Regions from separate parts of the Arthrobacter sp. alpha11c genome, predicted to be linked through region 1. Evidence: riboswitches for the same ligand, from Rfam matches in the RefSeq annotation. Region 1 holds a riboswitch; each other region holds the start of a gene.
The links. Region 1 has a riboswitch for cyclic di-AMP ahead of ACTAQJ_RS11780 (M23 family metallopeptidase). Riboswitches for the same ligand answer to the same signal wherever they lie in the genome.
Positions count from the first base shown of each region.

Region 2: another riboswitch for cyclic di-AMP. It lies ahead of ACTAQJ_RS14960 (NlpC/P60 family protein); the one in region 1 lies ahead of ACTAQJ_RS11780 (M23 family metallopeptidase).
Region 3: another riboswitch for cyclic di-AMP. It lies ahead of ACTAQJ_RS18460 (hypothetical protein); the one in region 1 lies ahead of ACTAQJ_RS11780 (M23 family metallopeptidase).
Region 4: another riboswitch for cyclic di-AMP. It lies ahead of ACTAQJ_RS12750 (aggregation-promoting factor C-terminal-like domain-containing protein); the one in region 1 lies ahead of ACTAQJ_RS11780 (M23 family metallopeptidase).

Region 1 covers NZ_CP196747.1:2,604,830-2,607,021, forward strand. Annotated here, with positions in the region: gene ACTAQJ_RS11780 (M23 family metallopeptidase) at 145-975, opposite strand; cyclic di-AMP (ydaO/yuaA leader) riboswitch at 982-1,211, opposite strand; gene ACTAQJ_RS11785 (iron-dependent transcriptional repressor DtxR) at 1,415-2,110, opposite strand.
Region 2 covers NZ_CP196747.1:3,272,974-3,275,165, forward strand. Annotated here, with positions in the region: gene ACTAQJ_RS14955 (FAD-binding protein) at 1-150, shown strand, start outside; gene ACTAQJ_RS14960 (NlpC/P60 family protein) at 295-1,062, opposite strand; cyclic di-AMP (ydaO/yuaA leader) riboswitch at 1,066-1,234, opposite strand; gene ACTAQJ_RS14965 (copper resistance CopC family protein) at 1,409-2,032, opposite strand; gene ACTAQJ_RS14970 (NCS2 family permease) at 2,146-2,192, shown strand, end outside.
Region 3 covers NZ_CP196747.1:3,969,868-3,972,059, reverse strand. Annotated here, with positions in the region: gene ACTAQJ_RS18470 (ATP-dependent DNA ligase) at 1-315, opposite strand, end outside; gene ACTAQJ_RS18465 (hypothetical protein) at 363-596, shown strand; cyclic di-AMP (ydaO/yuaA leader) riboswitch at 726-876, shown strand; gene ACTAQJ_RS18460 (hypothetical protein) at 879-2,192, shown strand, end outside.
Region 4 covers NZ_CP196747.1:2,822,792-2,824,983, forward strand. Annotated here, with positions in the region: gene ACTAQJ_RS12745 (sensor histidine kinase) at 1-800, shown strand, start outside; cyclic di-AMP (ydaO/yuaA leader) riboswitch at 935-1,092, shown strand; gene ACTAQJ_RS12750 (aggregation-promoting factor C-terminal-like domain-containing protein) at 1,098-1,913, shown strand; gene ACTAQJ_RS12755 (MerR family transcriptional regulator) at 2,098-2,192, shown strand, end outside.

The sequences.
Region 1 (2,192 bases):
AGTGGTGGCAGAGCTAGGCAATCCACTCAAGTGCATCGGCCCCCTAAAAAGCCGATGCGCTTTAGACGGTACAACAGATGTTCGTGAATGTCACATTCAGGTCACGGGGCGTGTCATGGATGCGAGAGGCAACCATCAACTGGCTCAGAGCCAGCCCATGGGATCTACGACCTCGCCGTTTACCTGGACCTCGAAGTGGAGGTGGCAGCCCGTAGAAGCTCCTGTGGTGCCACTCAGCGCGACCGTATCGCCGCGGCTGACAGTCTGTCCCACTTTGACGTTGAAGGACGACAGGTGGTTATACGTGGTCTCGAGGCCGTTGCCGTGATCAATCACCACGCGGTTGCCTCCGCCGTACTCATGCCACCCAGCGAACGTGACCTTGCCTGCGGCCGCCGCGTGAACGGCGGTTCCGCACTGGGCCACGAAGTCCTGGCCACGGTGGAAGTCACCGGTGCCGCCGGTAAGGGGGCTGACACGGTAGCCAAACGGTGATGCCGTGACCAGCTTGTCCAGCGGACTTCCCAAGGTGCCAAGTGAGGAGGCGCGCTGGATGCTCCCCGCTGACTGGGCGCTCAGCAACTGCTTGAGCTTGCCGTCAGGATCAGCGGCGGTAGCGACTGCTGCACGACTGAAATCAATTTTGGCAGAGGCTGCTGCAGAAACTTCCGGTTGGCTGCCACCGGGCACGGAGAGGGCCGCCTCGGCCTGTCCGGACTCGGACGTGGCCATGACGGGGCTTGTGGCAGGCAGGCCTACAGTCAGGGCAAGTCCGGTGGCGGCAAGCGCGACACCGGCCTTCTGCCCGACACCACTGGCTGCGGCGAAGTCGGCTACCTGGCGCAACGGGCTCTTACGGCGGCGCACCTGACGCGGGGTGTCGCGTGGCCGGATCTCCATTGCGGCGCGGGCTGGCCGTAGCTCAGCAGCGGGGCCGGACGCGCGGCGGCGGCCCCTGACGTTCTGCGATGTCAAACTCTGTTCCTCTCTGGAAAGCCTGCGAAGTTAGCTGTCGGATTCGGGTCAGAGAGTTCAAAGACCCGGTCCGCACGAAGCGCAAACGGCACACAGGTATCCCCGGGAGGACTTGCGTTAGTAGGCACTTCTGCTGCGGACTTCACCCCAAGGCTGCTTCTTTAGGCAGCCGCTTGTGGTTCCCCCGCCTCTGCCAGTAGTTGATGACACACCTGATCTGCTGGCAGAGCTCGGCTCCAGATCAGGTAACGCTTTGGTATCGGCGCTAGTAGATAACTATAGGTGATTAAAGCCCGCAGTAATAAATTCGTTATCTTTCCAAACGACCGTGTTGTGGGTGGCCCCCATATCATCAGTCGCGGAAATCCGCAGGTCACACGCGCGCCGACCATCCCAAAGTGAGATCTGACACTCCCCGCGGTCAGAGGGAAAGTCAGAGTCAGCTGACGGCGACGAAGACGTGCGCAGCTACCTCGGGAGGCAGCTCCAGCGCTCCTTCAATGCCGGGAACGCGGACGGAGATGTACTCCCCCACCCGTTCCAAGGAGACAGTTGCGCCAGGACGAATTCCGCCTTCGTCGAGCTGGGTGAGGAGCTCGGGCTCAACCTGGATGGGTTCAGCAAGGCGGCTGACCACTACGCGTGAATCGGCAGCGTACCCGTCCATCGCATGCAGCAGGTTCACGTCCAAGCGGGCAAGGGGCTGGCTGGCGAGGCCGCCAAGCGCTTCCAAACCCGGGATGGGGTTGCCATACGGTGACTCGGTGGGGTGCTCCAACAACTCATAGAGCCGGCGTTCCACCCGTTCGCTCATGACATGCTCCCAGCGACATGCTTCGTCATGAACGTACGCCCAGTCCAGACCAATGACGTCGGCCAGGAGCCTCTCGGCAAGGCGGTGCTTCCGCATGACTTCGGTGGCCCGCTTGCGCCCGGCTTCGGTCAGCTCCAGGTGGCGGTCGTTGGACACAATCACCAGGCCATCGCGTTCCATGCGTCCAATGGTCTGGGAAACCGTGGGACCCGAGTGCCGCAGACGCTCCGCAATGCGTGCGCGAAGAGCCACGATGTTCTCTTCTTCAAGCTCCAAAATGGTCCGAAGATACATCTCAGTGGTATCGATCAGATCCGTCATCCAGCTCAGCTCTCCTCGAACGCATTTCTTGCGTAATCTCCACCGTACCGCGTCCCAGCCAAGGTGGACGGCGTGCAACCGA
Region 2 (2,192 bases), 670 kb from region 1:
GCCATGCGTGCCGTCGGGATGCACTTGGTGGGCGTTGGGGAACTTATTACACCCACGCCCAAGGAAGTACTACGGCAAGCCAAGGCAGTGGGGCAAGCGATCTCATCCAAGGTTGCCCTCCCGGCCGGGCCCGGCATCGCCCTCGCCTAGAACCCCTTGCCTGGAAACTCGGCTGAGAAACCGTCGAGCAAACCGGACCCTGTTCCTAAAACGAACAAAAGTTAACTCAGAAGGCCGGTACCCCCGAAGACGTTAGTCCTCGAAGGCACCGGCCTTTGAGTTGGAGCGTGATGCTTAGGCGCCAGCGCGTACGTACGTGATGGGGCCGGTTGCGGTGAGCCAGCTGATCGGGTGGATGCCCGTCTGGTTGCCGTTGATGCCACCGCTGATGGCCTGGCCGTTGCCGATGTAGATGGCAACGTGGCCGGACTGGACGATCATGTCGCCGGGCTGGGGGTCGCTGACAACCTTGCCGTAGTTCAGGAACTGCATGGGTGCGAGGTCGCCAACCGGGATGCCTGCGGAGCCGAGGGCCCTTTCCACCATGGCGGTGCAGTCCTGCACGATGCCGATCTGGGCGTAAGCCGAGGCGACCATAGCGGCGTTGACGCCACCAACAGCCGGAGCTGCAGCAGCAGGCGCGGCTGCCACCGGAGCGGTAGCCGTGGTGGTTGCAGCGGCCTGGACGGTAGCCGTTGCGGCCTTCTTGGCAACCGGGGCCGGAGCAACGGGGGCCGGCTTTTCAATAACGGGAGCCGCTACGGAAGCAACCGCGGGGCGCTCGAAGTTGATGGTGGCCGTGGATGCGGCCGTAACAACCTTGGTGGGACCCTCAGTGACGGTCTCGGCGACAGTAGCAGGGCTGGAGTCGCGCTGAACGGGGGTCTCTGCAGCGTGGGCAGCGATGGAACCCGTCAGGACGAGGCCTGAAGCTGCTGCGATGACAGCGGCTTGGCGACCTGCGCCGGATGCGTTGCTGGCAACAGCCTTGGAGATGGAGATGAACGGATTAGGACGTACGCTGTCCGCCTTACGACGGCCGCGAAGAATGCGTGAAGACATGAAAGAGCCTCTCCCGATGCCTGCGAGGTTAGCTGTCGGATTCGGATGGGAGTCACCCGGCCACTATCCCCCGCTGTGCAGCGGAAGCTTCGTGACTTCACCCCAAGGCGCGCTCTTAAAGCGGGCCAAAATGGGTTCCCCGTCTCTGCCGTAGGTTTGTCTGCGAACGGATTCCGGACTGCGGCAGAGCTAGGCAATCAGCCCGGAAATGCCCGTTACGTGGAACAGGCACAGGTACAACCGTACGGGAAGATCACCTCAAAGTCACATTTACGTAACGAGAAGTTCAGTTTTGGCGTGTCGTGGTGACCATTTCGAGATCTTCGCAAGTATGTAGAAAACCCTGCTATTCCGGGGAATTTTCGTCATCCGCGTCGTTGGGAGCCGCTAGTTTCTTGCGGGCTGTAACAGCGAGGAAGATCACGAGACCGATCGCCACCACAGCGAGGCCAACGATGCTCCAGGGGAAGGGTTGGGAAGCTGCCGGAGCCGGCTCAGTATTTTCCGTACCGGGGGCTGCTGTGCCCGCCGTCGGAACAGCAGCCGAAGCCGAGGGGGAGGCGCCTGCTGAGCCGCTCGCCGTCGTCGTGCTTGTCCCGGAAACTGTGAACTTGAAGGTTCCCTCGATCGGGTGGGAGTCTGAACTGACCACGCGCCACACCACCGTGTATTCCCCGGCTGGAGCGCCCGGGCGCAGCTTCTGGACAGCCATGTTGTCGATGATTTCCACTGCGCCATCTGCCCAGTTTTCGCCCCCAGCGGTGACAGTCACGCCCGAACCGATGGCAAGCGGCCGGTTGTTGAACGTGATGGACACCGACGCCGGCACTTCAGCCACCCTGGCACCGTTGGCCGGAGTTGTTGATTCGGCGACGTCATGCGCGGAGGCCGGAGCGACTCCCAGCAGCAACGCGGAAGCGAAAGCGAGAGCGGCTACGACGGCGGCCAGAAGCGGGCGGCTGGTACGCATGGGGCGGTTTCTCCTAGTGTTGGCTTCCTTACAGACTAGGCGAATCGTCCCAACGCCCCACATCAGCGGGCATAGGATTTGAGAGCAAACTCCCCCGATCCCCGGAGACCTTCATGCTTAAACAAGGTTCTGCAATCGACCGCTACTTCAAGATCTCCGA
Region 3 (2,192 bases), 1.4 Mb from region 1:
CATCCGCACACGGCTATCGGCAGGATGGATGCGCTGCTGAAGGCCCTCGAAGTCGAGCCTGTTGTCAGCTATGAGGACGATTTCGCCGTCGATCACGCATTTGTCCGGGAGGTTCTTCTTCAGCGCTTCCACCAGTTCAGGGAAATACCGAGTCATGGGACGTTCGTTGCGGCTGCCCAGGATGATCTCATCCCCGTCTTTGAAAACGATGGTCCTGAACCCGTCCCACTTTGGCTCAAAATGGCCTACATCAGGGATCGAAGGAACGGACTTGGCAAGCATGGGCGAAATGGGCGGCATCACTGGGAGGTCCATACGACTATGTTCTACCTGCCGCTCGCGGCGGAAGCTAGTCTTGGGCCATGGATATCTTGGCCGTTCTAGTGGCAGTACTGGCAGCACCTGCCCTCATTGCGGCCCTTTGGTTCTGGGTCTCCCGCCAGAACAGCAAGGGGAAAGCCCGGCGCGGCGCCACGGGTGGGATGCTGGGTGTGGCGGACGAAATTTTCCGACCCGAGACCCATTACGCACACCAAGTCCAAAGGATCCAGCACGAGCTGCCAGCCCCGGCTCCGGCCCCGGAGCCTAAGTCCTAACGCACCTTCGCGCTGGAAGGCGTCCCGCCCGTTACATTAATGTGACTTTACTATGGCGCTCATGTACGGTCTAAGAGCGACCCGTATCTCCGCTGGGCCGCTTCCGGGTTGACGCCGAGCTCTGCCGCAAACCGGAATCCGCCAGACTCGCGGCAGAGACGGGGGACCCAGAGTTCCCGGGCCTGATTTTTCATAGGCCCTTGGGGTGAAGCCGCCTTGCGCGGCCGGACGGCCTCGTCCGAACCCGACAGCTAACCTCGCAGGCGTTGAGAGGCAACCACCATGTCCCCAACCATGGATCAGCCGCGCCGCGCCCAAATAGCGCGCGAGCGTACCCAGCCAACCGGACGCCGTCGGGCCCAACCCAGCGGATCCTCCACCAGCACGCCAGAAGCAGAAGCGGGTTTAATAGGCACGACGCCGGAACCCACCACCGCTCCTGCTCCCGCCCCTGCGGCACCCACCACGCGCGCGGCCGCTCGCGCGGCAGAGCGTGAACGGGCAGCGCAGGCAGTTATTTCTGCTGAGTCAGCTCCGGCTAAAACTGCTCCAGCAGAAACAGCACCGGCGGACTCTGCTGCGGCGGATTCTGCTGCGGTAGTTTCTGCTCCCCTGGAGCCGGCGACTGCTGCGATTCCAGCTGTTCCGGCGCGCGAACCGGTCGCTCCCGAACCGGCTACGGATCCCGAGCCTGCCACCGCTGCTATCCCGATCGTTCAGGCGCCCACGCCCGCCGCTGCACCCACCCCCGCCGCGCACGAACCGGACCCCGCTACCGCTGCCATTCCGATCGTTCCGGCGAAGAGCCCTGCCCAGCTCGCCGCAGCCGCGACCGCCGCCGCTGGTCTCGCAAGCCGGAAAGCCCTTCGCGCCCAAGAATCCGAGAGCGGAACAGCCCCTTCCGCGACAACGGCTGTCCAGTCCTCGGCAAGCGTCGCCCCTGCTTTCGGAGCGTCGTCCTTCAGCCACGAACCACACGCCGTCCTCACCAAGGCCGCCTCGGTCAAGACAATGGGCCAGCGCATGGCAGTTGTCGCTGGAGCATTGGGCTTGGTATTGACCGTTGGCACCATGAGCCAGGCCTTCGAGCTTCCCTTCTTCGGGAAGGAAGCACCGGCCCAGGAAGCCAGTGACGCAAAGACAGGTGGCGACAGCAGGCAGTCAACTTCGGCCGCCCCTGCGCCCAGCTCGTCCTACTCCAGTACCTCTGCTTCGTCGGCCAGCAGCGAGGCCGGACAGCCGGCAACTGTTGCAACGCAGTCGTCAGAAGAGGCACCCGCTCAGGGATCGGCGTCGTCCATTCCTACTCCGCAAGTTTCACTCGCGGATCCTGTTTGGGTCCCTTCGGCAGTCCCGTCCGCTGTTGTTCCTGTGCCGGGCGTGACAACTCCTGTCCCAACCCAGCCGGCCCCGAGCCCGGTTCCGTCGGACACGGTTACCACCCCACCTGCCACGACGACGCCGACGCCCACCGTCACTCCGGCGCCTACTCCAACACAGACTCCGGCGCCAAAGCCAAAGCCGACCGGGAGCCCCAGCACCACGCCGTCCAGTGGTTCAGCACTGGACCTGGACGGCATACTCGACGGCGCGACG
Region 4 (2,192 bases), 220 kb from region 1:
TGCGCGTACCGCCGTCGGCCTCCCATCCTGGAACTGAAGTGGGCAGCGTTGGCCACGCTTTAAACCAAATGCTCAACAACGTTTCCAGGGCCCTGGAAGCCCGTCAGGAGAGCGAAACCAAGGTCCGGCAGTTTGTTGCCGATGCCTCCCACGAACTCCGGACGCCGCTGACCGCCATCCGCGGATACACCGAGCTGCTTCGTATGACGGAGAACTTCACGGATGACGGCAGGAAGTCGCTGGCACGGGTCCAGAGCCAGTCTGAACGCATGACCACGCTTGTGGAGGACCTGTTGCTGCTGGCTCGCCTGGACGAAGGCCAGCCGCTGAAGGTCACGGATGTGGACCTGACGCAGCTGGTGATCGAGACCGTCAGCGACGAAAAGGTGATGGCACCGGACCACATCTGGAAGCTCCAACTCCCTGACGAGCCCATTACGGTGCGCGGGGACGCAACCCAGCTGCATCAGGTGTTGGCCAATCTGCTCTCCAACGCCCGCAAGCACACCGATCCAGGTACCACGGTGGTCACAGGCGTCACGCTTTCCGCGGACGGTAGCGCGGTGGTCACGGTCACTGACAACGGGCCTGGTATTCCTCTTGGGTTCCAAGGCCGTATTTTCTCGCGTTTTGCCCGGGCTGACGCGGCGAGATCAGGCTCGGAAGGAACCTCCGGATTGGGCTTGTCAATCGTCGAATCCATCGTCCAGGCGCATGGCGGAAGTGTGGAAGTAACGTCCCAGCCGGGACGCACGGAATTCGCTCTTCGCTTCCCCACAGCTTCGAACGAACGCATATAACGAATCAGGCAACATGACGCGCCGTGAACGTGATCTCTGTTACCCAAATGTGACTTAAGCCGAAACCTCCTGTACCTTCGAAAGGGTGGGTCGCCCCTAACTGGCCCACACCCGGGATGCGCCGAGCTCTGCCACTTCCCGGAGTTCCGTTCTCATTCGAGGCAGAGACGGGGGACCCAGAGTCTCCGGGCACAGTACTTTCCTTGCCCTTGGGGTGAAGCCGCAGCTACGCGCGCGGCCGGATGACCTCATCCGAACCCGACAGCTAACTCCGCAGGCGCTGAGAGGTAATCACACATGTCTGAATTCAACGATCAGACGCGCCCTTCCGCGCGTCACCGTGACGAACACAATGCTCCCCTGACGAAGTCGCAAACCGTTCTGAAGAACGCTGCACGCCGCGGCAAGACCGGGCAACGAATGTCCGTTGTTGCAGGAGTCGTTGCCGCAGCATTGGGCGTCGCATCGCTCGGCCAGGCCGCAAACGCCGCATTCAATCTCCCCGAAACGAGCCAGGCGTCCGAGACGCAGGCTACCGCCCAGATCAGCAACAAATCAGCGGAAATTTCTGCTTCTTTGGATGCCGCTGCCAAGAAGGGCGCAGCCGACAGGGCTGCCGCAGACCAAGCTGCCGCCGCACAAGCAGCTGCTGCCGAGAAGGCTGCGGCCGAGAAAGCCGCCGCCGACCAGGCTGCTGCCGCACAGGCCGCCGCCGAGAAGGCTGCCGCTGATGCAGCCGCCAAGCAGGCTGCCGATGCCGCCGCCGCTGCAGCCGCGGCCGCTGCCGCAGCTCCCAAGGCCGTGGACGATCCCGCTGCTGCCAAGGCATACGCCGCCAGCATCCTCGCCAACTACGGCTGGGGTCCGGGCGAAATGACTGCCTTGAACACCCTGTGGGAGAAGGAATCCAACTGGCGGACCACGGCGACCAACGCGTCCAGTGGTGCCTACGGAATCGTGCAGTCCCTGCCGGCTTCCAAGATGGCAACTGCCGGCGCTGACTGGGAGACCAACTACCAGACCCAGATCAAGTGGGGCCTGAACTACATCAAGGAACGCTACGGCTCCCCCTCGGCAGCCCTCGCCTTCCACCTGGCCAACAACTGGTACTAAGCCAACTCAATAGGCAGGTTTGAGCCCACCCCAGCGGGCTCAAACGTGCAGGGCCTGATTACCGCCCCGTTTTCCGCCGTCGCAGCAGTGATTACTGCAGCTAACGGCGGGAACCGGGGCGGTTTTCGCGTTCAGGTGACGACGACTTGCACCTGACGTTACGTCAGGACTTAGCGTTGTGCTCATGACGGGAACAAGAGGATCCGGACCGTGGAGCATCGGTGAGCTGGCCACAGCGTGTGGCGTCAGCGTGCGGACGCTCCACCACTACGACGAGAT